One region of the Brevibacillus sp. MS2.2 genome, then DNA from elsewhere that is predicted to be linked to it. Evidence: riboswitches for the same ligand, from Rfam matches in the RefSeq annotation. Region 1 holds a riboswitch; each other region holds the start of a gene.
What was found. A riboswitch is a leader RNA that binds a small molecule or an ion and turns the genes downstream of it on or off. The one in region 1 is predicted to bind S-adenosylmethionine.
Positions count from the first base shown of each region.

Region 2: it holds a riboswitch for S-adenosylmethionine, as region 1 does, so the genes downstream of both, HP568_RS19495 (ABC transporter permease) here and metH (methionine synthase) in region 1, are expected to answer to the same signal.
Region 3: it holds a riboswitch for S-adenosylmethionine, as region 1 does, so the genes downstream of both, HP568_RS26040 (sugar ABC transporter substrate-binding protein) here and metH (methionine synthase) in region 1, are expected to answer to the same signal.

Region 1 is NZ_JABSUZ010000004.1:122,819-133,184, reverse strand. It holds gene HP568_RS04955 (hypothetical protein) at 1-309, shown strand, start outside; gene HP568_RS04950 (hypothetical protein) at 441-590, shown strand; gene HP568_RS04945 (mismatch-specific DNA-glycosylase) at 704-1,282, shown strand; gene HP568_RS04940 (phosphotransferase) at 1,356-2,342, shown strand; gene HP568_RS04935 (bifunctional homocysteine S-methyltransferase/methylenetetrahydrofolate reductase) at 2,405-4,270, opposite strand; gene metH (methionine synthase) at 4,302-7,748, opposite strand; SAM riboswitch class I at 7,870-7,971, opposite strand; gene HP568_RS04925 (YjcZ family sporulation protein) at 8,185-8,292, shown strand; gene HP568_RS04920 (YcdB/YcdC domain-containing protein) at 8,360-10,366, opposite strand, start outside.
Region 2 is NZ_JABSUZ010000023.1:2,874-13,239, reverse strand. It holds gene HP568_RS19525 (VOC family protein) at 1-309, shown strand, start outside; gene HP568_RS19520 (aminopeptidase P family protein) at 472-1,734, opposite strand; gene HP568_RS19515 (peptide ABC transporter substrate-binding protein) at 2,018-3,649, opposite strand; gene HP568_RS19510 (ABC transporter ATP-binding protein) at 3,677-4,633, opposite strand; gene HP568_RS19505 (ABC transporter ATP-binding protein) at 4,626-5,642, opposite strand; gene HP568_RS19500 (ABC transporter permease) at 5,656-6,603, opposite strand; gene HP568_RS19495 (ABC transporter permease) at 6,608-7,540, opposite strand; SAM riboswitch class I at 7,650-7,754, opposite strand; gene HP568_RS19490 (sulfite exporter TauE/SafE family protein) at 7,877-8,668, opposite strand; gene HP568_RS19485 (MBL fold metallo-hydrolase) at 8,700-10,118, opposite strand; gene HP568_RS19480 (helical membrane plugin domain-containing protein) at 10,143-10,366, opposite strand, start outside.
Region 3 is NZ_JABSUZ010000043.1:32,406-42,771, forward strand. It holds gene HP568_RS26025 (dimethylarginine dimethylaminohydrolase family protein) at 1-477, opposite strand, end outside; gene HP568_RS26030 (IclR family transcriptional regulator) at 668-1,411, shown strand; gene HP568_RS26035 (ATP-binding protein) at 1,843-3,096, opposite strand; SAM riboswitch class I at 3,299-3,418, shown strand; gene HP568_RS26040 (sugar ABC transporter substrate-binding protein) at 3,515-4,534, shown strand; gene HP568_RS26045 (sugar ABC transporter ATP-binding protein) at 4,628-6,118, shown strand; gene HP568_RS26050 (ABC transporter permease) at 6,120-7,118, shown strand; gene HP568_RS26055 (glycerate kinase family protein) at 7,263-8,447, shown strand; gene HP568_RS26060 (SLC13 family permease) at 8,504-9,844, shown strand; gene HP568_RS26065 (response regulator transcription factor) at 9,942-10,366, shown strand, end outside.

The sequences.
Region 1 (10,366 bases):
TATCAATTCTTGTACCGTGACCGTGATAATCTAACCGATTGCATATGGGTTTGGCAGGCTCCCAAGTCTTTGGGAAGCCCCTTTCCACTTACCGTAGGTAAAAGTCTGGGAACACGGACAAAATGGAACATGGAGAAGCGAAACGTTTCAAATACAGAAGTCATTTTATGTAAGCAGGCAACAACAGTTCCAGCATGGCAGATACACTGGAAGCAGTCGCAATATGACTATCACATACACATACGAGCCAATGACAGACTAACACAGGAGCAGGTTTTGGATTTCGCTTTTCAAATCATTGCCGCGTGAAATCGCTTCAATTTTGTTCACGTTCTATCCACGATTTCTTCACGCCTTATTCACACCTGCCCAACCAAAAATGCCCTCAACTGGAGTATGATGAACATGTAAAACATTTCCACAAAGTGGAGGGTATCCTTATGATACAAATGCTGTCGAATTGGTTGTGGGGGAATGAAGAACAAGAAGTCGTTCCATTCGAGACGAAAAGATACGTCCGGAATGAAATGGAGCAATTCACGTTCAATGAGCCACAGCAAGTGCTGCCGTATCCGCTTCCCCAGTTATAAGATCCAATACTTGATCCAATATAACCTGAAGCTGCCGAATCTGGCAGCTTTTTTTGCTCCTTTCTGAAAGCGCTCACTGATGTGCTACAATGTGGTAAACAGGAGGAGTCGATTTGGTCGAGTTCACAGAAAAATGGTTGCCCACATACATTCGCCGCGATTTGGCGGTTTTATTTTGCGGTATCAATCCAGGACGTATATCGGCTACGACCGGTTTCCACTACGCCAATCCAGCCAACCTGTTTTGGCGCGGATTGTACGAAGGCGGCCTGACCCCTCACAAGCTCTTGCCCGAGGAAACCGCTACCCTTTTAGATTACAACTATGGAATTACCGATCTGGTCTCACGTCCTACCCGCTCCGCAACAGACCTGCGTAATGAGGATTATGCCACAGGTGCAGAGCTGTTCGTCCAAATGATCCAGACCTACCGACCTCGTGTCATTTGTTTTAACGGCATTACTGCTTTTCGTCACGCGACCGGACAAAAGAAAGAAGCAGTATCACTGGGGCTACAGACAATCAGGTACTTTGGGACGGAGGACTGGTCTGGCAGCTATGTGTTTGTCGTCCCGTCTACCAGTGGGGCTAACGCATCTTTTACCCGTGAGGAACGAATCACCAAGTTTACGGAGCTGAGTCATTTTTTACGCGAGATGAATTGGCACCCTCTTCCCTTGCCTGGTGAATAGTTCCTTCTGTGTCAATCACTGCTCTTCTTCCGTACAATACTTGTAGCTCTGTTTGCAAGGAGGGTCATCAGCAGTGGACGACCTCATCAAAAAAATCCAGAACAGATACGCCATGACTGTTTTGCATCACAAAACCATTCGGGATACATCCAAATCACTTGTCATTTACCTGGAAACAACCAATGGCAAATTCATCGGAAAAGTTTTCACTATGGAAAAGGAACGTTTACATTTCATTTTGAATGCAGAAGCGCATTTGCGCAAAAACGGTGTGCTCATCCCCGACATTCAACGTTCCGAAAACAATAAGCGTTACATCACTCATAAAGAAAAGGTTCTCGTTCTCCATAAAAGGCTATCCTGGGCAAATATTGCGTATAACTCCCCTATTCGAATGGAACGGATCGGCATCGTATTAGGCAAATTTCATGCAAGGTCGCTCGGTTTTTCCTCCAGGTATGGCGAGCTTTACCATGGCGCAGAAAAATGGTCCGGTGAGTACAAGGCAGATTTAGCTGCCATTGAGAAGTGGGAGCTTCGATATGCCGGGAAGAAAGATCAAAAATACGCTGTTATCGCGGAATACCTTCCTTTTTTCAAACAAGCGGGGAAGACAGCCAAAGAACATTTGCTATCCTCTCGGTACTTCTCGAAGTGGAAAAAGGAACCACTGCGCAACCACTTTCTCTGTCACGGCGATTTTAACAATGGGAATTTGCTCGTCAGTAATCAAAGAATTGCGATCATTGACTGGGAGGACGTTCGTTACGATTTTCCGTCCAAAGACATTGCCCGTGTTCTATCCCTTGCTATGCGAAAAAATGATCAGTGGAACGAGGAATTGTTCTCTCATTTATTGCGTGGCTATCTCCAAGAAAATCCCCTGTCGATTGAGCAACTGCATTTGCTCTTTGTCGATCTCGCTTTCCCACATATTATTGAACGTTTTTTACGCAAGAAGCTGTATGCCCAGATGAGCCTTGCTGAAATCCAACAGTTTTGCAATCGGGAAGCTCTCAAGACCGCCTTTATGTTAGACGAAATGAAGGCCCATGTATAATAGACACAAGGCTATAGCCTGTCTATACACATAGGCCTTCTCTATTTAACTGGCGTAAACAGTTAAATCTGGGCCAGCTTCACCAATGAGCTTTGCTGGCGCGTATATTGAATGAGCTCTGCCGCCATCTCGTAATAATTGAAAGGTGTAATCAGATAGATGCCATTGAAGTAACGTACGGCCGTGTCTACCAATTCCTTCGCGATCGCGATTCCTTCCTGTCGGGCGGCCTCTCCCTGTACCTTTTTCATCCGGTCGAGAGCCTCTGTCGACAGCTTGATTCCCGGCACTTCATTATGCAGGAACTCCGCATTGCGCGAGCTGGTCAGCGGCATGATCCCGATAAAGACAGGAATGCCGATATGCTTCGTCGCCTCGTACACATTCCGAATGGACTCAGCATCGTACACAGGTTGCGTCATAATGTAATCCGCGCCTGCCTCGACCTTCTTTTCCAAACGCGCAACGGCAGCATCCATATTTCGGACATTCGGGTTAAAGGCTGCGCCCACGATGAACTGGGCTTTTTGCTTTAACGGACGTCCTGAGAACGAAACACCTTCGTTCAACTGCTTCACCATGCGAATCAGATCAAACGAGGTTACATCAAATACCGAGCTGGCACCTGGCAAGTCCCCAAAACGCGATGGATCGCCAGTAATCACCAATATTTGATCGATCCCCAAAGCGTGCAGCCCCATTAAGTGCGATTGCTGCCCAATCAGATTGCGGTCGCGGCAAGCAATGTGCAAGAGCGGATCGATTCCATGCCTGCCCTTCATGAGTGCCCCGAGAGCCATGTTGCTCATCCGCACGGTCGCCAACGAGTTATCCGCCAGCGTAATGGCATCCGCTCCTGCTTTGTGCAGCTCGCAGCATCCGTCTAGAAATTGGTCTGCATCCAGATCACGCGGCGGATCAAACTCGACAATAATCGTCGTTGCTGTTTTTACGCGCTCGACAATGCTTGGTTTCTCCCTCTCCCTCGTGTTCTGCACAGAAATCGAAGGACGATCTCCAGCCACGATGGTTGGGTTCACACGCGCTTGCGGCTCAAGTGACTCAAGTGCATCCGCAATCGCCTTCACATGTGCAGGTGTGGTTCCGCAACATCCACCAATCAAGCGTACCCCCTGCTCACGCAAGCGAAGTGCACTTTGTCCAAAATATTCAGGTGATGATTTAAAAGCGTATTCTCCGTCAGTCATCCCCAGACGACCCGCATTCGGGAATACGGATAAGAGTGCATCTTCTGGTATCACTGTATTTTCAAACGAGCGTAGTAATTCAGCGGGACCAAGGCGACAGTTCAGTCCGATCACGTCAGCGCCTGCGGCTTTCAGCTCGGAAAAAGCGTCTGTCAGAGCGTAACCATCACGTGTGCGCCCTACTTCCAATGTGGCTAACTGCGCGATTACAGGTACATCTGTGAGTGGACGGATTACCTCAATCGCCAGAAGCAGCTCCTCCAAGTCCAGGAACGTCTCCAGAATCAGTCCGTCTACCCCCGCATGCAACAGTGCAATCGCCTGTTCCTCATACTGGTCACGGTATTCATCCAAAACCTTTTTCTTTACCCGTCCAGCCAAAATCGATCCGATGCTTCCAGCCACATAAGCATCATCCTGTGCGGCTTCCCGTGCAATAGCGACTGCGAGCCGGTTAATCCGTGCTACCTTATGCTCCAGACCGTAACGACTCAACGCATCTCGGTTGGCAGAATACGTATTTGTCTCCAGGAAACGTGCACCGGCCTGATAGTAGGACGTATGAACTTCATGTACCAAACGAGGATTGGATAAACACAGCTCCTCAAAGCTGACGCCAACCGGGACGCCCAGCCCGTGCAGCTGGGTCGCCATCGCACCATCTCCGACTAGCAAGTGGTCTTTCAAATAGGCTCGTAAATCTTTCTTTCTCGTCGTCAACTCAATCCCTTCTCTCCCATATTCATTATCTTTACACTTCAAAAATGGATGGACCTGCATTGAAATAACGCGCTTCAGGGTGAGCAAATACCATCGCCGATACGGAAGCTTCTGGCTCCATCATGAAGCCCTCTGTCAGCTGAACGCCGATATCCTCCGGACGCAACAGACGGAACAACTGCGCCTGATCTTCCAGGTTCGGGCAAGCAGGATAACCGAAGGAGACACGAATGCCCTGATATCTAGCACCGAAGCGCTCAAGCATCGTCATCTCAACCGGGTCCGGTATGCCCCACACGTCGCGCATAACGTGGTGAATTCGCTCAGCAAATGCCTCTGCCAGCTCCAATGCCAAGGCTTGGAGGACATGAGAGCGCAAGTAGTCACCACGCTCTTTTAGCTCTGTAGATTTTTCGCGAATCCCGCCCCCAGCCGTTACGGTCAGGAATCCGACATAATCCATTTCCTTGCTCTCCACTGGTCGCAAGAAGTCGGACAGGCAAAGATGAGGTTCTTCCAATTGACGCGGGAACGAAAAGCGCTCCAGCAGCTTGCTGTGGTCTTTTGGATCATAGACCAAAATATCGTTGCCATCTGACTGAGCCGGGAAGAACTGATACACACCGTGTGTCGTAATGGTTCCTTTTTGCTTCGCTTCATTTAATAGTTCTTCCACAATGCCATACAGTTCCAGTACCTTCTCGTCGCCTGCCTCTATCAATCTATCTACATTTCCGCGAACACCGAGGTGTTTTCCGAGGAGCATCCGCAGGTTCAAATATGGTTGCAAATGGCTGAGCGGATATTGTCGCAAAACATGTCGTTCACAATCAGGCGGCAGATGGATTGGAACGGTTCTGCTGATGGCTGAGCGAGCTGGCAATGGTGCTTTTTTCTCCTCGACAACAGGCTGAGCCGTTGCAACTGCTTCCAGCAGATGCTGCTGTTCCTCTACCAAGCGATCACGTTCCTCCGGATTTTGCAGACGATTCACGAGCTCCAGACCATCCATGGCATCTTTTGCGTATAAAACAATTCCACGGTATTCCGGTGCGATCCGGTTCGATGTGAACTTGCGCGTCAACGCCGCACCGCCTACCATCATCGGGATATCAATGCCTGCATCACGCAGGTCTTGTGCAGTAATGACCATTTGCTGTGCGGATTTTACCAAGAGTCCAGAAAGACCGATGGCATCCGGCTTTTCTTCTCTGCAAGCGGCAATCAGTTGCTCTGGCGGTACCTTGATCCCCAGGTTTACGACATTGTAGCCGTTGTTTGACAAGATAATTTCCACGAGGTTTTTTCCGATGTCGTGTACATCGCCCTTGACTGTCGCCAGCAAGATTTTCCCCTTGGCAGCGGCATCGCTTTTTTCCATGAATGGCTCTAAAAACGATACGGATGCCTTCATCACTTCCGCGCTCTGCAACACTTCTGCCACGATCAGTTGGTTTCCGTTGAACAGGCGACCGACCTCTTCCATCCCAGTCATCAACGGACCGTTGATGATCTCGAGCGGTGTGTATTTATCCAAAGCCAGCTTCAGGTCTTCCACCAGACCATCCTTGGAGCCTTCGACAACATAACGGGCCAAACGTTCCTCGAGTGTTAACGAGGAGACTTCCACACTGACTTCCTTTTTCTTTTGGCGATAAAATTCGGTGAAGGCCGCCAATGTCTCATCATTTGTCTCGAATAGAAGGGCTTCTGCCAGCTTTCTCTCGTCTTCTGGAATCGAAGCGTAGCGTTCCAGCTTTTCCGTGTTGACGATGGCGTAATCAAGCCCTGCGAGAGTCGTGTGATACAAGAAGACCGCATTCAGCACTTCCCGACCCGCTGGAGGCAAGCCGAAGGAAACGTTACTGACACCCAGGATCGTCTTGCAAGCAGGCATTGCTTGTTTGATCAAACGAATGCCTTCTACCGTTTCCTTTGCAGAGCCGATGTATTGTTCATCCCCTGTCCCTACTGGAAAGACGAGTGGATCGAAAATAATATCCTGTGGCTTTATTCCATACTGGTTGACAAGAATGTCATATGAGCGTTGCGCGACCTCCAGCTTCTTTTCGCGCGTGATAGCCATACCTGCTTCCTCAATCGTTCCAACGACAACGGAGGCACCGAACTTGTGAATAAGCGGAACGACTTCCTCAAATCGCTCCAACCCGTCTTCCAAGTTGATCGAGTTGAGAATGGCCTTCCCTTGTGAGTAGCGAAGTCCCAGCTCCATGACCTTGGCATCTGTCGAGTCGATCATGAGGGGCGCTTTTACTTTTTTCACGATGAACTGTAGGAATTTTTCCATATCTTCGTATTCATCACGGTCAGGATCAGCCAAGCATATATCGATGACATGTGCGCCTCGCTTTACTTGGGCCCGGGCAATATCGGATGCTTCTTCATAGTGACCAGCTGCAATCATTTCACGGAATTTTTTGGAACCAATGACATTGGTCCTCTCCCCTACTAGCAGGGGACGATTGTCATCTTCGACGTAAACGACCTCGATCCCGGAGACCGCGCTCAGCGTTTCTACGGCTGCACTGCGCGGCTTGCAGTCTTTCAATGCTTCTGCCATCGCTTGAATATGGTCAGGCGTTGTTCCGCAGCAGCCGCCAGCGACGTTTATCCAGCCCTGTTCAGCAAACGCCAGCATTTTGGAGGCAAGTCCTTGTGGCGTTTCATGGTAATGGCCGTTCTCGTCTGGCAAGCCTGCGTTTGGATAACAGCTAACCGCACATTGGGCAATTCCTGACAGTGTCCGCAGATGATCACGCATGAACTCTGGGCCTGTCGCACAGTTCAGACCGATGGAGACTGGCTTTATATGCTCCAAGGAGATGTAAAACGCCTCGATGTTTTGGCCCGCCAGTGTCGTGCCCATCGGCTCAATCGTACCTGACAGCATCACCGGGAGCTCCTGTCCAAGCTCTTCAAAAGCTTTGCGAATCCCAATTCCACCAGCCTTGACGTTCAACGTATCTTGCGAGGTTTCCAAAAGAAGAACATCGGAGCCGCCGAGAATCAGACCTTTTGCCTGACGATAATACGCCTCGACCAGTTCTTCGAATGTAACACCGCCTGTCAACGAAAGGGTTTTGGTCGTAGGTCCCATTGCACCTGCTACAAAACGCGGCCACTCCTCTGTGGAATAGGCATCCACCGCTTCTCTGGCCAAGCGAGCTGCCGCTATATTGATCTCAAGGTCTTTCTCCGGCACATCATACTCAGCCAAAACGATGGAAGCAGCACCAAACGTGTTTGTCTCGACGATGTCTGCGCCCGCCTCTAAATATTTCTCATGAATGGAACGGATCACATCTGGTCTGGTCAGGTTCAGGAGTTCATTACAGCCATCATAGGCTTCACCGCCGAAATCATCAGCAGTCAGGTTCGCCTGTTGAAGCATGGTGCCCATTGCACCGTCCAGAATCAGAATTTTCCGGGAAAGCTGTTCGCGAAAAGTTGGTTTCATTGACGTGCCCCTTTTCTCCCTAGCATCGGCTTATTCTCTGTAATTGGGTAAATAAAATAAAAAAATCCTCTTCTTTGAAAGAAGAGGATTTGTCAGCAGATACGAAAACGCCTGAGACATCCTCTTATCTTTCAAAGCACGTAGCTTTGCTGGAATTGGCACCGGATTTTTACCGGTTGCCGAGGCTTCATCAGGCCAGTCCCTCTGCCTCTCTGGATAAGAGTCGTACACTTGTCATTTAGTTGTTATGCGTAATGTCTTGAATGTTTGCAAGTATCTTAACACCCCCGTTGTCTCCTCGTCAATTGTGAATTGTCTATTTTTTACTGAGCCTCTCCTCTTACGCGCCCATTTTTGCCTAAGCTGGGCATCCGCCTAGTCCAATATCGGCATTCGTGTATAGACTGGAGTATAACGGAAAGGAGGGGAAACAAAGATGAGTACATCTTTCTGCGGTAACGGATTCTTCGGTGACTGCTTCGCAATCGTGCTCGTGCTGTTTATCCTGTTGGTTATTATCGGGTGCTCGTGTGACGACTGTTAGATAAGTGTGTAAAAAAGGCTATCCCAAAAGCCATCAGGAATGGCTGCGGGATAGCCTTTTTTTCTTGTTATTTGGTGATGATCTTGCCTGTCACGGCATCCAGAGTAATATATTTGCCCGCCAGCTTTTCGTCGCTCCACGGCACATACGCCAGCTTTGGTTGAGCTAATTTTTGCCCATCCACATCTTTCATCAAATAGACCAGCTTTAAAGGCATGACGCGTAAATACGCCTCAACAGCCTTGTCTTTCGAGACGATTTCGTCGGATGCTGGAAGCTCCACCAATTCGTGCGTCTCTCTGTAGTTTTCAAACTTTGTCACTTTGCCAGAAGACGGATCGACTGTTACTGAATAAGCCGCTTTTTGCCCGCGATCCTGTACTGGAATGCCATCCTTGCTCATGAGATATCTGAATTCCCATTCGCCCGATGACACAGGATTCGATTCGCCTGGCTGTATGACTTGCGCCAATTGCACTTCTTTTATGCCTGGATCAACGTATTTAGACAGAAAGGCAAGTGCAGCTTTCTCCGCTTGCTCGCGTTTGACTGTCACTGCTGCATCGGATCGCGGTGATCCCAGCCCGACGACACTGCCTGTTTCTGCAAGGACTTCTACGCCGATATACTTGTCATTTTTATCATTCCAGACGTATTCCTTGCGTCCGTCACGGTTACTCTCTCTATAGGTCGAGTCATCCACTTGTATGCCGAATTCCGCTTGCAGCAACGCTTTTGCCTCATCCTTGGAGCGAACCTTGACGTATTCCTTTGGAGATTCGATCGGATGTGCTTCCTTCGTATTCAACTGATCATAAGCAAGCCCGTTATCTCCCGTTCCATACACTATCTTGCCATTGGTCGCGTCGATATGCCACTCCGTACCATCTTCACGTCCTCTTTGCATGAAGGAAACAGCGGGTGTGTACTCCAGAATAGGTTGCCACTTCTCCCCTTGTCTTGATTCTGGCCGTATTCTCGGGTTCTGCACGTATCGAAGCTTCATATGCTCACTCAGCTCTTTGATGGCTTCCTCTTCTGACACAGCAGTCGATACATCCGGGTACTGCGACGGCTCGAATGTTTCGGGCTCCATCCTAAAAGATTGGACGTGGCCAGAGTCAGTTGTTATTATGCTAATTTCATCAGACAACACTGGCAGTTCGTTATGATATCGCAGATACACCCCTGGATCGTTGGCGTCCAATAACCGATAGTTATCACTATCCGCACCGAGCAGTTTGTTCAGGAACTGTCGCTCTTGCTGCAAGGCTTTTTCTCCTTCTGCTTCTTTCCGGCTCGCTGCTTCCTTTTCATCCCTATTCAAAAGTCTATACGATTCCAGTGCTTGACCATTTCCATAGATCACAAGCGAAACCTGATGCCCCTCCTTGTTCGTTTTCCCCAAGATGAATGACATGCCATCGTGGTTCTTTTCTTTATCCAAAAGAAGAAGGGATGGGCTCAAATCGGGCATGGCGTCTGTCAGCTTGGTGAAAAAGGCTTGTTCGCTCTTGTTCAATCGCCCGAAAAACGCGACTTGCTCACGTTCGTCAATTCCAACCGACAATACGTCGAACGGAACGGGCTGGCCGTTTTCCATACGTTGATAATTCACGCTCATCCATGGGCCTTTTACCTTATACTCGTCGGTATAGATCTGAGTCTCGACGTGCTGATAGGACTGGTTGCCCTCCCCAAGGAAAGCTTGTAGAAATGCGCTTGCTGCTTTCTCCGCAGTCTTGGCTGATGGCAATTTCTCTTCCTTCTGTTCTCCTCGATCACCATTGATTGTAAAGCTCTCAATTTGTCCTGTCTGTATATCATAAGCAACATTGGCACGAGCATTATCGCCTTCCAATAACGTTAGATTACTGATTCCATGGCTTGTACGATCCACTCTTATTGTCATGTTGCTCAAAGCTGGGATCGCCTTTTTCAAGGGCAAAATCGCCTCTTCTGCCGATACCTTTACGCCGTTCTGCTTTGCCTCTGTATTCTTTTTATCCGTTCCAGTCGTTGCGACCGCACTCGCTAAATTTTTTCCACTCGGCATCTGCGAAAACCAGCCTTG
Region 2 (10,366 bases), on a different contig from region 1:
GCCGATAGTTTGCCTGAAGATGTGAAAACCCGTATTGCCCATGCCGTGTTGCAAACCGGTGAAAATGATATGATGGTTGCTGATCTCTTTCCGGGGCAACCTTATGTAATCGGAGATCAGGTGAACATTTGTATAACCGCGACGCAACAAAGCGAGATTGAAGAAATGTTTAATAAATTGAGCGAAAAAGGGCAAGTGTTGTTCCCGTTGCAAAAAACTGAATTCAGTCCCTGCTTTGGAATGGTGAAAGACCGTTATAACATTACGTTCCAATTCTACATGAATGATACAACAAGCAGTTGGAGCTGAAAATACAAAGCCTTGACTTGGGAGAGATCCCCAGTTCTTTTATGCAAACTATGAACGAAACGCTATAAAGCTCCGAGGGGAACCCCGGAGCTTTTCTGACCGATACTTTCGGATGATGACTCTATTATAAATCGTACCCGTACCCCCTCTTTTAAACGATGGCTATTCCTTTTTCCCAATCAACAATTCCACTTCTTCGACTTCCTTCGGGATCTGCGATGAGAGCACCTCGCAGCCGTCTTCTGTTACTAACACATTATCTTCAATCCGGATGCCAATCGCTTCTTCCTCTATGTATAGACCAGGTTCAATCGTGATTACCATACCAGGTTGCAAAGCAATATTGTAATCCGGGATATCGTGTGTATCCAATCCAAGGTGATGGGACACGGAATGATAGTAGTATTTGGACAGCTCACTGCTCTCTTGGATGAGACCGAGACGTAGCAGTCCATCCGTCAAGACTTGTTTCGTGACATCATTTAGTTGCGGAAGGGTGACACCTGGCTTTACTGCTTCGATGGTCTTGATCTCTGCTTCGAGCACGAGTTGATAGATCGCTTTCTGGCGATCGGAAAAGCGACCATTTACGGGAAACGTTCGCGAAATATCAGCCGCATAGTAATTCGATGCTGCCCCGAGGTCGAGAAGGACCAAATCACCATCTTCCGCACGCTGATTATTCGCTTCATAGTGCAAGATAGTAGCATTGATCCCACTAGCAATAATCGGTAAATAAGGTAGCTCCCGAACACCATGCGACTTCAACGCGAAATCATAGTGCGCCTCTAGCTCATATTCCATGATTCCAGGACGTGCATGCGACCACATGCGCCGGATTGCTTCATCCGTGATCGCAATCGCACGTCTGATTTCTCCGATCTCTGCCGGACTCTTCACCATGCGCAGTTCCTTCAGCCATGGGCCCGCATCGTGAATCTGCAAGGTCCGGTATTTCTTCTGCGCGTCTTCGGCAAAAATCTCAGCAGGCGTCAGCTCGTCGCTCCACTGATAGCGATGCAAATCAAGATAGAGCGAGTATTTGCCTTCACAACGCCTCATAAAGGTTCCAAAGGACTGGAGCCACTCATCGAGATAATCGAAGTGTTCGATACCAGACTGCTCTTTCGCCTCTTGATCTGATAAGACGGCCCCTATCCATTTCGCTTCCAGCTCATTTGGGCGCTGAAGAAATAACGTTTCGTTCACAATGCCAGCGCGTTTCGTGATCAGGAGAATGAGGTTACTGCGTGCAATACCGGTTAGATAATAGAAGTTGCGGTTCGGTGAAAACAGATATTTATCGTCATGGCTGCGTGTCTTGACACCCCCTGAAAATAGGACAAGTGCGCTGTGATCAGGCATTTTTTCTGCGAGTTTTTGACGGCGATTGATGAACTCTATTGAATTTATGGTTAATGTCATTTGTTTTATACCCCTTCGTTCGTGAATTTCTTCATGGATTGATATAGCTTGTGAAAAGCGCTCTTGATCGTTTTGAGTTCAGTATAATCTGACAATTACCCGCCGACCTCAAATTGAAATAGACCTGTAATGTATCCTCCTTTCTTCTATATTTTAGGATACTTTCAACATTTGGGAAACGAGTTTCGCAATAAACCTTTTATTGAGTCCCAAAAACAAAGAGCAGTTGCTTTAGGCAAGCTGCTCTTTGTTATCGCAGAATACAAACGCATTTTATTAAACGTTACTCTGCCACTCTTTTTGCCCAGCGCAGATCCGGTGTCCCGGTTACACTGAAGCGGATGCCTTCGATCTTTTTGCTGTTGAGGTAGTTTTCGTTATTGAAATAAATCGGGATGACGGGCATGTCCTGCATCAAAATGGTTTCAGCGTCGTGCAGAAGCTTCATGCGTGCTTCCTCGTTTTGCTCAACCTTTGCTTTTTCGATCAGCTCGTCAAATTTCGGATTGGCCCAGTTCGTGAAGTTGCGGGAGCTTTTCCCTGTGTACAACTCCAGCATCGCGAGCGGATCGAGATAATCGCCGCCCCAACCCATACGGGCAATCTGGAAGTTTTTCTGCTTGAACGTATCGATGTACGTTTTCCACTCCTGATTTTCCAGCTTCACTTGCACGCCTATATTTTGCTTGAACATTTCTTGCAGCGCTTCAGCGATCTTCTTATGGTTTTCCGCGGTGCTGTATTTCAGTGTAATTGGCGGAAGCTCTGTCCAGCCTTCTTCCTTCAAGCCTTCAGCTAGAAGTTGCTTCGCCTTGGCCGGATCAAACTGATAGTAAGGAGCCACTTCTTCTCGGAAATCCTTGCCCGAAGGAGTTTTCACCCCGAATGGCGTATAACCGTACGCCGAGAGCTGGCCTCCCTTGGTCACGTTTTTCGTCAGGATATCCCGGTCTATCGCGTAGGAAAAGGCCTGACGAATTTTCGCATTAGTAAACGGCTTTTCCTCTACGTTGAACGTGTACGTATAAATGCTGTAGTCCGGGAATGATTTGTATTCTTCTTTTTCTTTTTCCTGCTCAATTACGTCGATCGGCAGGGAGTCAATCAGGTCGAGCGCTCCTGTTTTGAACATCTGGTAGTAGGTGGTCGCTTCGTTCACCATCTTGAAGTGGACGGTTTCCATCGTTACCTTTTCTTTCTCCCAATAGCTCTGGCTTTTGGCGATTGTCAGTTGACTGTTGTGGTCCCAGCTCTCCACGGTGTACGGGCCATTGGTCACGATGCCTTTCGCTTCGGACGCCCAGTTTTTGTCTGCATCCACGACTTTCTTGTTCACCGGCAGATAGGCGCGACTCATCATGATTTTCGGGAAATAGGTGATCGGGTCTTTCAGTCCGACGATGAGTGTTCGGTCATCCTTTGCTTTGATCTGAACGTCATCCACGCTGCCTTTTCCCGTGTTATATGCCTCCGCGCCTTGTATGTAGTAGAGTGCGGATGGTTCATAGGCGGCAGTCTGCGGATTCAGCACGCGCTTCCAGGAGTATTCGTAATCATGCGCCGTCAACGGATCGCCGTTCGACCATTTCATTTCGGGATGCAGAGTAAACGTGTAGGTTTTGCCGTCCGGGGAGACTTCCACCTTTTCTGCTGCGCCTTCGCTGATGTCTCCATTCTGACTGTATCGATACAATCCTTCATACAGATGGTCAATCACCCAGTACGAGGTGGTATCGGAAGCGAAAGCCGGGTCTAATGTGTACGGTTCCCCCCGCAGGTTAGCGGTCATGACTTGTTTGACGGCTGCCCCCGTCTGTTGATCGGAAGACGCAGCCGGTTTATCGCTGCCGCATGCAGAAAGCGCAGGTACAGCGAGCGCCAGCAATGCGACAAAAGCGAGCAATTCCTTTTTCATGATGATTTCCTCCTTGTTCTCCTCTATCTACTTTACAAGATGGCAAGCGATCCAGTGTCCGTGCCTCACCTCCTTCCAATCCGGCGCTGTTTCGGCGCAAATGCCTTGGACAACCGGACATCTGGTGCGAAACGGACAACCGCTTGGCGGATGAATCGGGCTGGGCGGTTCTCCAGTCAGTACAATCTGCTCCCGCTCTTCGCGCTGGGCTGGATGGGAGACGGGCATAGCCGAAATCAAGGCCTGCGTATACGGATGTAGCGGCGTGGCAAACAACTCCTCGCTCGGTGCCAGCTCCATCATTTGCCCCAGGTACATCACGCCAATCCGGTCGCTGATGTGCTTCACCATTGACAGGTCATGGGCGATAAACAGATACGTGATGAACCGTTCTGCCTGAAGATCGGCTAAAAGGTTGACGATTTGCGCCTGGATAGACACATCCAGTGCGGAGATGGACTCGTCTGCCACGATAAAGCTGGGCTCCACCGCAAGCGCGCGGGCGATTCCGATACGTTGTCGTTGTCCGCCGCTAAATTCATGCGGAAAGCGTTTTGCGTGGCTTGGGTGCAATCCTACTAACTCCAGCAGCCGATAGATGCGTTCTTCTCGCTCTTTTCCTTTTGCCAATCCATAAGAATCGATTCCCTCGGCAATGATGTCGCCCACTCGTAAACGCTGATTGAGTGAGGCCTGCGGATCTTGGAAGATCAGCTGCATGTGGCGATTTGCGTCCCGTCGCTCACGTCTGTCCATCCTGGCGATGTCTTTACCTTGAAACAGGATGCGCCCCGCACTAGCCGGGTAAAGGCCCACGATCGTCCTGCCCAGCGTAGACTTGCCGCAGCCGCTTTCCCCAACGATTCCGAGCGTCTCCCCTCGCCTGATTTCAAAAGAAACGCGGTCAACAGCTCTAACCCGTTGGCCTCCGCCAATCTCAAACGATTTAGCGAGATTCTCCACCCCTATTATGTTGTCAACCATGTTTCTCCCTCCCCATCCACGCTTCTGCTCCCCGGGCACGCGGGTCGTTCAGCCAGCAGCTCGCCTCATGCTTATTGATAAACGAATTCGATTGCGGCATATGCTCCAGGCAAATTTCCATGGCAAACCGGCACCGAGCAGCGAACGGGCAACCAGCAGGCGGACGAAAAAGATCCGGCGGTGTCCCTTCGATGGGGAGCAGCCGCTCTTTTTTGCCTGTATCAAGGCGTGGCACAGACTGCAACAGCCCTTGTGTGTATGGGTGGCGCGGATTGTCAAAGATCTCTCCCACAGGGCCGCTCTCCACCACTACGCCTGCGTACATGACCGCTACATGATCGGCCACCTCTGCGACAACACCCAGATCGTGGGTGATCAAAATGATCGACGTGTTTAACTGCTCCTGCAACTCCCTCATCAGACGAAGAATCTGTGCCTGAATGGTCACGTCGAGCGCTGTCGTCGGTTCGTCGGCGACAACCAACTGCGGTTGGCAAGCAAGCGCCATAGCGATTCCAACGCGCTGCCGCATGCCTCCGCTTAGCTCGTGCGGATATTGTTCAAAACGCCTCGCCGCTTCCGGAATGCCCACCCTCTCTAGCAGTTTCAGTGTCTCTTCCTTTGCTTGCGTCTTCGTCTGCTTTTGATGTTTGATCAGCCCTTCCGCAATCTGTAAACCGATTTTCATCGTGGGGTTCAGCGAAGTCATCGGGTCTTGGAAGATCATGCCGATCTGCGAGCCGCGAACCTGCTGCCATTCCAGCTTCGTCAGCCCAGTCAGTTCACGCCCGCGAAACCGAATGCTGCCACCTTTTACCTGACCGGATCGCGGAGGAATCATCCCCATCAATGCCCGAGCAGTCACACTTTTACCGCATCCGCTTTCCCCGACAATCGCCAGCGTCTCTCCCTCCTTCACAGAAAAGGAAACCCCTCTTACTGCCTGCACCTCTCCTCCGTACGTGCGAAAGGAGACGCGCAGCTGATCTACTTCCAACAATGGTTTCACGATGTACTCCTCCTCATTTCCTGATCCGCGGGTCCAGTGCGTCCTGCAAACCGTCCCCGAGTGCATTGCACGCGAACATGGTAAGCGAAATCATGAATCCCGGAAAAAACAGCCGCCACCACTGTCCGCTCAGCATAACAGCCAGCGCGTCGTTGGCCATGGTTCCCCAGCTAGCGGTTGGCGCCTGCACACCCAGCCCAAGAAAGCTGAGAAACGATTCGGCGAAAATCGCGTGCGGGATCGTAAAAGTCAGGTTGACGATGATGACGCCGATCGTATTTGGCAGCAGATGCTTGATGATGATTTTGGCATGCGAGGTACCCAGCTTTTCTGCGGCCAGTACAAACTCCTGACGCTTGATCTGCATGATTTGCCCTCTGACCAGGCGCGCCATGCCGACCCAGCCGGTTAGTGAAAGGGCAATAATGATCGTTGTGAGACCAGGCTCCAGAACCACCATCAGCAGGATTACCACTAGCAGATACGGAATGCTGTATAGAATTTCAGCTAACCGCATCAGGATGTTGTCCACACGGTCTCCCAGCTTGTTCCTCCCTGCCATGTAACCGGATATCCCGCCGATGATTACGCCGATCACTAGGTCAATGGCAGCTGCCGCCACACCAATAAACAAAGAGATTTGACCACCTACCCAGGTACGTGCCCACATGTCCCGACCCAAGTCATCCGTTCCAAACCAGTGCTCGCCCGACAGCGGAAGATTACCCTTCGTCAATGACTGTTCATGCGGGCTATGGGGTACGAGCATCGGTCCGATGATCGAGAGAGTCACCACTGTTGCGAGCAGGAAAAACCCGAGCATGGCCAGCTTGTTGTGGAATACTCGCTGCAATACCTCCTGCCAGTACCCAAGACTGGGACGTTCACGAATTCCTTCGGATAGTCGGTTTCGGTCTACTGGTCGAAACAGGGAGTCTAGTTGTGTTGCCTGATTGGCCATGTCGTTACTTCCCTCCACTCGTCAATCTGATGCGCGGGTCAATCACCCGATACAGCAGGTCGATGATGTACAAAGTAAAAATGAGCACAAAGCTGTAAAACACGGTTGTTCCCAAAATAACGGGGTAATCGCGGTTAAAAATGCTTTCCACGAAGTATTTGCCGAGCCCGGGAATGGCGAAAATCTTTTCTACCACAAAGGTTCCGGTCATCAGGTTGGCAAACAGTGGACCGATAAAGGTAAGAACCGGCAGCATGGCATTGCGCATCCCGTGTCTAATGACAATGGAAAAGGTGCCAAGCCCTTTCGCCTCCGCCGTGCTTATGTATTCCTGTTGCCAAACCTCAAGCATGCTGGCTCGTACGAAACGGGCGATAATGGCAAGCGGACCGATAGCGAGCGCAAGTGTTGGAAGAATCGAGTGTTCCCAGCTCCCCCACGCAGCAACAGGAAGAAGCTCCCATTTGACCGCCAAGTACTTAATCAACAGTGGCGCCAGAATAAAGCTGGGGACGGAGATCCCGATGATGGCTGCAAACATAGACAAGAAATCCAGCGTTCGATTGTGATAGAGTGCCGCTACGATTCCCAGTGTGATTCCACCTGCCAGCGCGACAATAAACGACTGGAGTCCCAGAACAGCCGAGGCGGGAAATCCCTCTGCTATCAAAGTGTTCACATCCCTCGTCTTGGACTGGATAGATGGCCCCAAGTCAAACTGTAGCAAACCTTTCAGATAGAGCAGGTACTGTACCGTGATTGGCTGATCCAGGTTGTACTCCGCCCGCATGTTCTTTACCACTTCTTCTGGAAGCATTTTGGCGTCAGACGCGAACGGGTCACCCGGAATCAGGTGCATGGTCACAAACGTCACCGTGACAATAATCCACAGCGTAGCAATCATGAGAAAGCCACGCTTGACCGCATAATGAAGCACATTGTTTCCTCCTTTGCATAATATAAAGTAAATAGATTGGAATACTACGAATTATAAATACAGAAAACCCCTCTCCGAAAAGAAGAGGGGTAATTGCACGGTTCCCACCTTCTCATCTCGCAGAATAACTCCGCAGGAATTAGCACCGTAAGGTCAATCAGACCAAGGTTGCCGGGTTTCATCGGGCCAGTCCCTCCACCACTCTCGATAAGAATGTTCTATGAAATTTTGTTTCATCGTAAAATTCTTTTTTATCTTATCATTTTACTCGGATATGTCAATGCTGTTCAATGACAATTGATTTTTCTTTATTTTATTTATGAAAAAAGTAAATCTTCACACACGTTTGAATAGGAGGATGTCAGCCCAAATCTTAATCGTGGTGGCTAGGATTAACAAGGCAAGAATCGTTTGGAGAATCCGTGTGTCCAAACGTTTGCTGACCATCGTACCGAGCGGCGCTGCCATGATACTGGCGATTACCATGATTACGGATGGCCACAGCAATATGTCCCCCGCCATCCCTTTCCCTACCGTCGAACCGATGGAAGAAAGAAAGGTAATGGCAAGAGATGAAGCTATTGTAACCCTTGTCGGAATCTTAAGGATGATCAACATGATGGGAACCAAAATAAAAGCGCCAGCTGCCCCGACAATTCCTGAGGCGCCTCCGACAATCAAAGCGGATAATACAGCTGTTGGTTTATGAAAGATAACCTCTGTCTGTTCTCGCTCGTCCATTCGCTTTTTTGGCAGGAACATCAAGATTACAGCAAGGGTGGCCAGGATGGCGTAAACGATATTGATGGCTTCTGCCGAAAGATATTTTCCTCCATATCCCCCAAGCAAGCTCCCGACAATAATTGAACTTCCCATGTACAGTACGAGTTGGTAATGAATAAGCTTATCTTTGCGCAGAGTCCAAACAGCAGCTAGGGTGGCAAAAAATACTTGGACTGCACTTATTCCGGATACCTCGTGAGCTGTGTAAGCAACGAATCCAAGCGCGGGCGGAATGTACAGAAGCATCGGATACTTGATGATGGAGCCCCCGATTCCGACGAGACCAGAGATAAATGATCCCGCGAAACCGATAACAAACAGTGTGATCACAAGGTCGATAGTCATACGCTCACCCTTTGCAACACCTCACTTCGTTTTATCCTCGTTCTACAACTGCCAAGCCGTCTATTTGCCATTTCAAGATTCCGCCGCTCAAATTCATGACATCCTTGAAACCATTTGCCTGAAGAATGCTTGCTCCAATAGCGGATCTGGCACCGGAACGGCACTGTACGAGAAGCGGCTTATCGTGAGGAATTTCCTCCAGCCGCATAGCGAGCGTACCGAGCATGATGTGCTGTGCATCTGGAATGTGCCCTTCCTTCCACTCAGCCAGATTACGTACATCTACTACGTGAACCTCTCCCTTTTTCACTTGTTCGGCAATCTCCAACGGTGTTACCTCTTTGATTGTCTCGAGTGAAGACACTTCACTTTCCAGTAGCTTGCCGCTGTCGATAAAACCTGTGACATGATCAATCCCTACGGAATGCAAGGCTTGCAAAATCTCATCCAGCTCATCTGGGATGGCCAGGATATGAACCGGGCGATCGTAATCGACGATCCAGCCCGCCCAGTTGGCAAATGACTTGTTATAAGGAATGTGAAGTGTTCCCGCCAAATGCCCGTTCGCAAAATTCTGGAAAGGACGTGTATCGACAATCTGTCCGTTTTCCAGCGTTTCCTTTACCGCTTCAAGCGAGTTGAACTCTTGAACAACAGGGAGTTCGTTGAGCAAGGCAGGGCCTTCCTTATTCACGCGTTTCATTACTGCAAAATACGTTGGTGGTTCTGGTTGTCCATCCAGGAGTGCCTGAACGAATTCCTCTTCATTAGAGTGTAACATCGCCCAGTTAAAGAGCTTTTCATAACCAACGGTAGAAGACGGCACGGCCCCCAGTGCTTTCCCGCAAGCACTTCCTGCGCCATGCGCTGGCCATACCTGCATGTAATCCGGCAGTTGCTTGAATTTTTGGAGGGACTGGAACATGGCTCTTGCACCTGATTCGGACGTACCCTTTATTCCCGCCGCTTTTTCGAGCAAGTCCGGTCTGCCGATATCGCCGACAAAGACGAAATCCCCCGTGAAGATCCCGATGGGCCGATCTGCATTCCCTCCAAGGTCTGTCAAAAGGAAGGAGATGCTCTCTGGTGTATGGCCAGGGGTATGCATGACTTCAAATAGCAAGTTCCCGATAAAAAAGCGATCCCCATCGTGGACAAGCTGATGGTTCAACCCTTCCAAGTATTGATATTTCCAATCTTCATCGCCCTCATTGGATAAAAACAGCTGCGCCTGATGAGCTGCGCCCAGTTCTCTGGCACCAGAGACAAAATCAGCGTGAATGTGAGTTTCCGTGGCGGCTACAATGGTAACCCCTTCTGCTTTGGCAGCTTGAAAATAAGGAGCCAGATTGCGGGCGGGATCGATCACAATCGCCTCCCCGGTTTTTTGGCAACCGACCAGATAAGATGCATGGGCCAGTTTTTCATCATAAAAGTAACGTAACAACATGGCGCATTCCTCCCTTTTACATGTCTATTTTTTGTTTGATTTTTCTGCGAGTACTTCGAGCAACGATTGGGTAAAACGAAGTGTCTTTTGGACAGTGGGATCTTTCATGAGCTTGTAAAGCGTGAAAACGGAAACGGGCTCGCTTTTACGTTCGGCTCGTGCTTTGGCTTCTTGGAAGATAGCTACTCCTTGCTCCACTTGCACGGACACAGGAGCGATGTACGCTTTCATACCGTTGAGCAGATATT
Region 3 (10,366 bases), on a different contig from region 1:
TTGAGCGATTGCCGCTTCGTTCGTGCGGAAGCCAAGTCCGATCGCGAGCGTTTTTTCATCCAGCCAGACGAGATCGCCGCCATCTGACAAGGCATCGCCTGTGAGCTGTCCCAGAATCGGGATATTGTTTTCTTCTAAAAAGGTCTTGTATATTTCTGCTTCTCCCTGACGAAGCTCCTTGCCAGATTTGAGGATGATTGCCCCTTTGGAAGTAAATTTCACCGGGTCGTGGGCGTAAATGGAATCCAGTCCGGTTTTATCGGATTGTGGCAAGTGCAGGACGTTTTCTACATGCTCGCGCAAAATCGACTCGAATTTGTCGTATTCATGCAGAGCGCGGTCCCAGTCAGGTCGGTCTGTATAATTGAAGGTTTTCCACGATTGATCGAGATGTTCTTGGCTGATAAATGCTTGATGGGGATGCTTGATGATGACGGTTTTCATCTTTTTGACCATGGATTGGCTGCCTTGGAACATAGTTGCCTCCCTTTTTCCACATTGCAGAATATTATTCATATTTCGAAATGTTCACCATTAGTTTACACATTCTGAATTCTGACTGTCAATCTGTGATTCTTCCTGGAGTTTTTTTTGCGATTCACAAAATTAGAGCAAATGGTTTAACATAGTTTCATATGAGAAGATAGATAGAAAAGGGGGGATGACCGTGATTCAATCGTTTGATCGAGCGATGGCGATTGCAACGGTACTTTCGTCGGATGAACATAGAAAATGGTGGACGATCAATGATTTAGCGAAGGAATGCCAGCTCCCGGTCAGTACCATCTATCGACTGTTGTACACGTTGATGAAGCATGGACTGGTAGAGCAGGATGCTGCGACCAAGCAATATACGTTGGGGATTAAATGGATGGAGTTCGGCTTGCGGGTGCTCGATCGGATCGATTATCGCAAAGTGATCAAGCCGATGATCGAGGAGCTTGCCAGAGAAGTGAACGAAAGTGTTTATTTCAGTCAGCCTAGCGGACTCGAATCTATTGTCGTCGATCGCGTAGACAGTCAGCACAATATCCGCATCTACGACCAGTTGGGCTTGCGGATTCCGATGCATATCGGTGCGGCTAATAAAGTCGTGCTGGCCCACATGCCTGTGGAAGAAGCCAGACAAACCGTAGTGCAGCTCGTGGGTGAAGAGCAGGTGCCTGCTTTTATGGAGAAGCTCCAGGAGATCAGAGCAGCCGGTCATGCGGTCAGTTTTGCGGAGCGGACGGAAAATACGGCGTCCGTCGCAGCACCTGTGATTGATTACACCCAAAAGGTAATCGGGGCATTAAGCATTGGAATTGTCACGTATGATTTGAAGGAAGAACGGCTCCAGTATTTGATTGAACGGGTAAAGGATGTCGCTCACAAAACCTCGCAACGGCTAGGCGGCCTGCCAAAGGCTTGACTGGCCTTTTTTTATTTCGATGAAACCAACCGTGAAGATAGTACGTAGAAAAAAATGTCATTTCTACAAAGGGAGTGTAACAAAGAGTAACGGAAGGGGCTAATCTATTGGAATCAATCCTCGTAGGGCTAGTTACGATTTTGTTTTCCTACATAAATGGGTTTTTAAACATATTGGGATTTCAACCACCTTATCGAAAAGATACGGATAAAGAAGGCAAGATTAGCTTTTCGAAATTGCTCATGGTGGTAACAGCTTTTGTGGCTATTGATCTGATATGGGCGTGGGTTTTTTAATCATCAAACGGCATAAAAAAACTCGATCTTCCCAGACGTCCGGGAAAGAGAGACACCAGGGGGAGACTCCCCCCTGTTGCATCATTATCGATCGAATGGAAAAAGGCACAGTTCCTCTGCAAAACCTGCATGAAGTTACTGTGCCTTATACGGGAGCATAATGGTGAACTTGGTTCCTACTCGTGGTTTGCTTGATACATTGACCGTTCCGCCAATCGCATGAATGACATGATAGGAATACGTCAATCCAAGACCGGTCCCAGTTGTCTTCGTAGAAAAGTAAATCGTTCCGAGGCGGCTGATCTGTCCTGCATCCATACCGATACCGTTATCCTTGATGACCAAAACGGCTTTGTTTCGCTCGATGAGCAAGTCCAGGGAGACTTTTCCGTCCGAAATATCCGAGCACGCCTCGATGGCATTTTTGATGAAATTCACCAACACTTGCTTGAACTCGTCTGGATTGGCCTTGATCGTTACAGGTCTCTCAAAGTCTTGCAGCGTAAGCTCCACGTTATGCATATTGGCAAAGGGGAGCATCACTTCGCGGATGGCATGGAGATGTTCGCTCACATTAATGATCTCATGCCGTTCCTTGAGTGGCTTGGAAATCGCAAGGTACTCGGTCAAAATGGCTTCTGTCCGTTGGATTTCGTCGAGACTGATGCGAATGTATTGATCGACTTTTACCAAATTTTCCGGACGTTCCTGTATTAGTTTCAAGAAGCCTTTGACAGCTGTCAGCGGATTGCGAACCTCGTGTGCAAGCGATGCAGCAACATGGCTCATCGTCTGGATTTTTTCATTTTGCGCGTGGCGAATAAACAGCTCCTTATCCGAAACGCATTTGCTGAAAAGCGACATTAATAACCAGAGGCCGAAAAAGTTTTGAATAGGAATCACTATGGTGTAGTAAACGAGGTGTTGAGTTACATACGTGGGAAAAAAGTAATAAGTAGTCCCTAAAGCAACCGTTGAAAAAATCGCACTCGTCATAAAAAGATACAGTGTTTTCCGATAACTGGCTTTATAGTGTCGATACAAAAAGAGTGACAAGACAAAATTGACTGTAAGGATCAGCATGGCAACCCATGTTCCTTCGCCACCTAGGTAGTACCGATAAACCAAGGCTTCAATCAGAAGGAGCAAGGCAATCTCGATTCCGCCATAAACCAGTCCGAAAAGAATGATGATGTGTCGGATATCAAAAAACATGCCATTCGTGACGCTCGGGGCGAAGGTCATCGCGAGAAACATGCAGGCTGAGCTGGTGATGACAATAAAGGAACGGCTGTAGTTCCTCATTTTGTCACGGTAATAGATGTTGAAAAACACAAACGGGATAATGGCGAAAAACCATTGAAGAATGACTTCTTTTAATAGACTCATGTAGCATCCCCATCGCAAATATTTGCTAGGCTTGTATCAATCTACGATAATTCGACAAGACACAACAAAATCCCTCTTGATGTTACATAAGAAACTGGAATATTTATCAAGAAAATTCTTTCGGTAAACCCAGTTGACAGATAGGTAATTGCCAGATTATATTCTGTATATACTTATACAAACGTTTTGAAAATAGAAACTACTCTTATCAAGAGAAGGCTGAGGGAATGGCCCTATGAAGCCCGGCAACCTAGCACGAGAGAATGCGTTCTTTCGAGCCAAGGTGCTAACTCCAACAGGTAGAATACCTGACAGATAAGAGGCGAGAATCTTGTCGATTTTTGTCCTCTTTCTCTGTGAAAGAGGATTTTTTGCTTTTGTCATCTGTTGTCAAAAAGAAAAAGGGGGAACATTTGTGATGAAAAAGAAACTGGGATTACTGACTTCACTTGTTGTGGCTGCGTCTGTACTCGTGACGGCATGCGGCGGAGGAACAAGCACCGGAACCGGCAGCACGAACCAGCAGGGCGGAGAGAACGCAAAGAGAATCGCATTGATCATGCGCCAAAACGTAGGGACGTTCTCCGCTCAATACATTAATGGCGTGAAGACAGAGGTGGAGAAAAATGGCGGCGAGTTGACTGTATTCAACGCAGATACCGATCTGGCAAAAATGGCGTCCAACCTCGATGCGGCTGTGAATCAAAAGTTTGATGGCATTCTGATCGACCATGGTACGGCAGAAGCGTTGCAGCAGGGCACGCAAAAAGCCGTGGATAGAAAAATCCCGGTCGTTCTGTTTGATACAGACATCAACATTCCAGGCGTGCCAGTAGTGGCGCAGGATGACAACAAATTGGCAGAGCTGAGCCTGGAGAAGCTGGCGGCAGATACAAACGGCAAAGGCAGCATCGTAAAAATTTGGGTAGCTGGCTTTGCGCCGATGGAAAAACGCCAAGTCACGTATGAAGCTTTCCAGAAGAAATACCCGGACATAAAAGAGATTGCGGCATTCGGTTCTGCTACCAACAATACGGCACTCGATACACAAACGCAGATGGAAGCGATCTTGAAAAAGTATCCGAACAAAGGCGACATCACAGCAGTATGGGCGGCTTGGGATGAATTTGCCAAAGGGGCGACACGTGCCATTCAGCAAGCAGGCCGTACGGAAATCAAAGTATACTCCATCGATTTGAGCGATGAGGATCTGCAAATGATCCAGGCGGAAAACTCTCCGTGGACAGCGACGGCAGCGGTAGACCCATCCAATATCGGACGCATTCATGCGCAAACCGTGTTCCAAAAAATCAAAGGCGAGCAAGTACCAGATAACGTGAAGCTGAATCCAGTGCTGGTGAAACAGGAAGACCTGCCGAAGGATAAAAAAGTAACGATGGGCGACCTGTCCCAATATGTACAAGAGTGGGGCAAGTAAGAACCAAATTGGCTTTTCCCGTTGAGCTGTATCCGTCAACGGGATTTTTCCTTATAGAGGTTGGAATACGCAGGTAAACAGGAGGTGTGAAAAATGTCCACATTGCAGATGAAAGGGATGGCGAAGCAGTTTTCTGGGGTTCCTGCTCTGCGATCCGTCGATTTCGAGGTGCGCGCAGGAGAGGTTCACGCTCTCCTCGGTGCCAATGGCGCGGGAAAGAGTACCCTGATGAAAATCCTCACGGGAGCGTATCAGGCAGATGGCGGTACGATCACCATCGATGGACAGGTCGTGACGATCAATTCGCCGCAGGACGCCAAAGCACAGGGCATTCAATGTGTATATCAGGAAGTGGACACCGCCTTGATCCCGTATTTAAGCGTCGCTGAGAATATTTTACTCGATCAACTCGTCCAGGCGAAAACCAAGGGACTGATCAACTGGCAGAGCTTGTACAACGAATCAGAGCAGATTTTAAAAAACTTCGGCTTCTCTATTCCAGTGAGGATGCTCGTTGAAGAATGTACGCTATCAGAAAAGCAATTGATTTTGATTGCACGGGCGACCGTTCAAAAGGCGAAGTACGTCATTTTCGATGAACCGACAGCGCCGTTGAGCACGAAGGAGAGCGAGCGGCTGTTTCAAATCATTGCGCAGTTGAAAAAAGCTGGGGTCGGAATCATTTATATCTCCCACAGGTTGCCGGAAATCTTTGAAATCTGTGATCGGATCACCATTATGCGCGATGGACAGCATGTCGTGACCACAGACACGGCGAAGACCAATATGGACGAAGTGATCGCGAACATGCTGGGCAAAAGCTTTGACGAGGAGTTCCCAAAGCTTGCAGTGCCGATTGGCGAAACGATTTTTGAGGCGTCAGGTGTGGCTGGCGGCAAAGTACACGGAGTCGACTTGCAGGTTCGCGAGGGAGAGATCGTGGGTGTCGTCGGTCTGGTTGGGGCAGGAAAGACTGAGCTCGCCCGATTGCTCTTCGGTGCAGATGAGGCAAAGGCTGGAGCCGTTCGATTGCATGGAACACGTGTCCAACTGCGCTCGCCAAAGGAAGCCGTCGATGCAGGAATCGTGCTCGTCCCGGAGGAAAGGCGCAAAGAAGGAATTTTCGTAGAGGAGTCGGTACAGAACAACCTGTCTGTCGCCTCATTGAAAAAGAAGTCCTGGCTCGGTTTTATCAAAAGAGGGGCGGAAGCGGCTAGTGCAAGAGAGCTCGTGCAGCGTCTTGGTGTAAAAACAGCCGATATCAAGCAATTGGTTGGTTTTCTCAGCGGCGGAAACCAGCAAAAAGTCGCTATCGGCAAATGGCTGGACACAAACGCTCACCTCTTTATGTTTGACGAGCCGACAAAAGGGGTGGATATCGGCGCGAAAAGCGATATTTACCGCCTGATCGGAAATCTCGCCGAGCAGAAAAAGGGCGTCCTGTATTTCTCCTGTGAGTTTCAGGAAGTTATCGGGATCGCTGACCGGATTCTCGTCATGTTCGAGGGCAGGATCGTGAAGGAATTGAGTCGCGAGGAAGCAACACAAGAGCTGATTATGTACTACGCAAGCGGAGGTGAGTAACGTGGCAGATAAAAAGTTTAGCTTATTTGATTTTGTTTATAAATACGGAACGGTTGCAGTTATTGTCATTGTCATGTTGTTATTCAGTTTGACCAACCCGTATTTCTTCACGTACGACAACTTGACGGACATTCTTCGCTCCATCTCGATTGTGACATTTGTCGCGATTGGCGTTACGTTCTCGCTGATTGTTGGAGGCTTTGACTTGTCTGTAGGATCGACGGTTTCATTGACCACGGTCGTTTCTGCTTCGATGATGGTTTGGTACGAACAAGGAGTCTTCACGACTTTGGTTGTTCCCGTTGTACTCAGCTTGCTCGTCGGGCTGGTCAACGCCTTCCTGGTCGTGAAAATCCGCATTCCTGATTTGCTGGCTACTCTGGCGATGCTCTACATCGTTAACGGCATTCATATGACGTATTCCCAAGGCTACTCGATCTATGCAAACATGCCGATGCAGGACGGCTCACAGGCTCCAGGAAAATTTCAGGAATGGTTCCTGTGGCTGGGCCAAGGAGAAATTCTCTCCGTACCGGTTCCGGTTATCCTGACCTTTTTACTTGTCGCAATTACGCATGTGTACCTGACCTATACGAGACAGGGGCGGATGCTGTACATGACAGGCGGTAATTTGGAAGCAGCCCGTCTGTCGGGGATTCCTGTAAATCGCTATCGTACCCTGGCTTATGTGCTCTCCGCTCTTTTTGCAGGCTTGGGCGGGATGCTCTTGGCAGCGCGGATCGGCACCGGGCAGGTGAGTAGTGGCGGCTCCATGCTGATGGATGCAGTAGCGGCTGCTTTCGTAGGCTTCTCCGTTTTCGGTGCAGGAAAGCCAAATGTATTCGGTACATTTGTGGGAGCGATCCTAATCGGGGTGCTGCTTAACGGGATGACGATGCTCAATTTGCCGTACTACGCTTACGATATTATCAAGGGGACGGTACTGGCGCTCGCATTGGCTGTGACCTATTATCAACTGCGCAGAAAACGAAACGCTTAGAATCGTAACGTTCTTCTCGCTTTTCTCTCATCAATTTCTCATCTTCCTATTATTCCCTTCTCTTTTTTGAAGCTTAGTATTGGTCTTACTCAAGTGAGACTAATGCGAAAGCAAATTCAAATAAAGAGAAGGGATGTTGTTTTTATGCGTATACTCGTTGTGCCTTCAGGCTTTAAGGAAAGTTTAGATGCCGAGCAAGCAGCAGAGTGCATGAAAGAAGGAATCCTGCGCGTACTCCCGCTCTCCCAAGTACAGACACTGCCAATGGTAGACGGGGGAGAAGGCTTTACAAAAGCGATTGTGAAAATTTCGAATGGTTCGATTATCGATAGGGAAGTAACGGGCCCCGTAGGAGAAAAGGTTCCTTCCCATTTCGGGATATTCGGATCAAAGACGACAGGTCAAACGGCTGTGATTGAGATGGCGGCAGCAGCGGGACTACGACTGGTTCCAAGAAGCTTGCGTGACCCGCGTAAAACGACGACACATGGCGTCGGTGAATTGATCAAAGCGGCGCTGGACATGGGGGCAGATCGTATTTTGCTAGGCTGCGGCGATTCCGGTACTTCCGATGGCGGGGCAGGCATGGCGCAAGCACTTGGCGCTAAATTTTTGGATGCAAGCGGTCGGGAAATCCGTATTGAAGGCGGAATCTCGTTGGCAAACGTAACGAAAATCGATGTTTCCGGCATGGACAAAAGACTCAAGCAGGTGCAAATCGATGTGGCTTGCAACTGGTTTAACAAGCTGTGTGGGGAAAACGGAGTCGCTCGCGTGTTTGGCCCGCAAAAGGGAGCAACGCCTGAGCAGGTCGTTGAGCTGGAAGAAGCACTCGAACAATTCGCGGCTATCATCGAGCGGGATTTCGGTATCGATGTCAGAGAAATGCCGGGCAGTGGTGCATCGGGTGGCTTGGGTGCTGGTTTGCATGCGCTGACGGGTGCGAATCTGTATCCACGCTACGACATTATCATGAAGTACATTGATTTGGATCGGATGCTTCAAGAGACAGACCTTGTATTTACGGCGGAAGGCAGTATTGATTTTCAAACACCGCGAGGAAAAATTCCAGTGGAAGTGGCAAAGAGAGCGAAGAAGCATGCCCTGCCAGTAGTGGCTTTGGTGGGGACTGTTGGGAAAGGTGCCCGACTCAATTATGAGCACGGAATTGATGCGTACACAAGTATTTTGCCGATGCCGTCTACGTTGGAAGAAGCGTTCATGCATGCGCAGAAATGGCTGACCGATTGCTCGGAAAGCTCCATGAGAACCATCATGGTCGGCCTACAACTCGCAAATCGTTTAATGGAGAAGGAGCAAGTATCGTGATTGCACAGACTGTTGCAAAGGAAAGACCTGCCTGGGTCCTTCCGATTGTCCTGATTATGTTCGTGGAATTACTGCTTATGCTGCCGTCCTCCCTGACATTTGAAGCCAAATGGAGCTTGTTCTGCTTCTGTGTCGCCGTGATTCTGTGGACGACCACCTCGCTGAACTCCGCCTATGTAGCGATTGGCTCCGTATTACTCCTCGTCGTGACAGGTACGGCTGACCAGGAAATTTTGTTCGACTCGCTTGCCTCCGATGTTATTTGGTTAATGATTGGCTCATTCATTCTCGGTGGCGCTCTTCAAGTGACAGGCTTGGCAGGCAAACTCACAGATCTGGTCGTAAGCAAGGCAAAGAATGTCAAAAGCTTGTTTTGGCTCTTGACGGTCGTCGTTCAATTTCTCGGATTCTTTATCCCGTCTACTTCTGGGCGTGCAGCGGTGCTTCTGCCTGTTTTCCACTCGCTGACCTCAGAAATCGGGAACAAGCAAATTACGAAAGCCATGGCGATCCTGATTCCGACGATTATTTTAGTAACGACGAGCTCCACCATGATCGGAGCGGGTTCCCATTTTATCGCCCTCGATATGCTGAAGGAGTTCAATGGGGAAGGGATTAGCTTCGCAGAGTGGCTGTTGTGGGGACTGCCGTTCGGAGTAGTGGCCAGTATCGTTACATGCCGGATTGTGCTGGCTCTGTTTCTCACCAAAGAAGAGATGCAGCGCCCACTCGCAAGCAAAAAGCTTTCTCTCACCTTGTCCCGCAACGAAAAATATACGTTTGCTGTGATCGGGGCGATGGTCATTTTCTGGCTGACAGAGCGTTTTCACGGAATCGAGATTGCTACCACGACAGTCGTCGGCGCCTTTCTTTTGACACTCCCGAATGTAGGCGTCATGAAGTGGAAGGATGGCGTTCAGTCTGTCTCATGGAACCTGATTCTGTTTGTAGGAGCAGCCATTGCACTCGGAAAGTCGTTGTTGGAGAGCGGCGCAGCAGAGTGGATCATGAAAAAGCTGTTCACGATTACCGAGCAACTGGAAGGGGAATCGTCGCTGTTGATCATTGTGGTCATTACTTTGCTCACACTGACCTCCCATCTGTACATTACATCGCATACAACGAGAGCCGTCATTCTGGTTCCGCCGCTTCTCTACTTTGCGAGTAGCCTCGATTTAAATGAAGTGACCGTGTTGTTCGTAGGAATCGTCGGCATGAACTACTGCCTGACCTTCCCTGTCAGCTCCAAAGCATTGCTCATGTTCCAGGAAAGCGGAAAGGAGACCTTTTTGCCTAAGGATTTGCTGCGGTTGAGCTTGTATGCTGGTGCGGCCCACGCGATCCTGATGGTTGTCTTTTATTACGCGTACTGGCAGTGGGTGGGGTTATCAATATAAGTAAAAAATTATATCTTTCGTACGGATTACTCTTTGATCCACAGCCAATATTTGCTAAACTCATCTGGATAATGGATGCAAGGTTTAGGAGGATTACATGTCGGAGCGAATATTAATTGTGGAAGATGAAGAGAAAATTGCTCGTGTGATTCAATTAGAGCTGGAATACGAAGGATACGAAAGCGAGATCGCCAAAACAGGGCTCGAGGCGCTGGAACAATACAATCAAGGCGGATGGAACCTGATTTTGCTCGATGTACTGCTGCCAGGCTTGTCAGGTATAGAAGTGCTTCGTCGGATTCGGGTAAAGGACTCCGCGACGCCAGTCATTTTGTTGACGGCCAGAAATGCTGTCGTAGACAAAGTAAATGGACTCGATCAAGGCGCGAACGACTACATCACGAAACCTTTTGAAATCGAAGAGCTGCTGGCGCGCATCCGTTCCTGCCTCCGCTTGTCCCAAATGACAAAGAAAGTGGAAGCCAGCTCCAAAGTAGAGGTAGCGGATTTAAGTCTGGATGA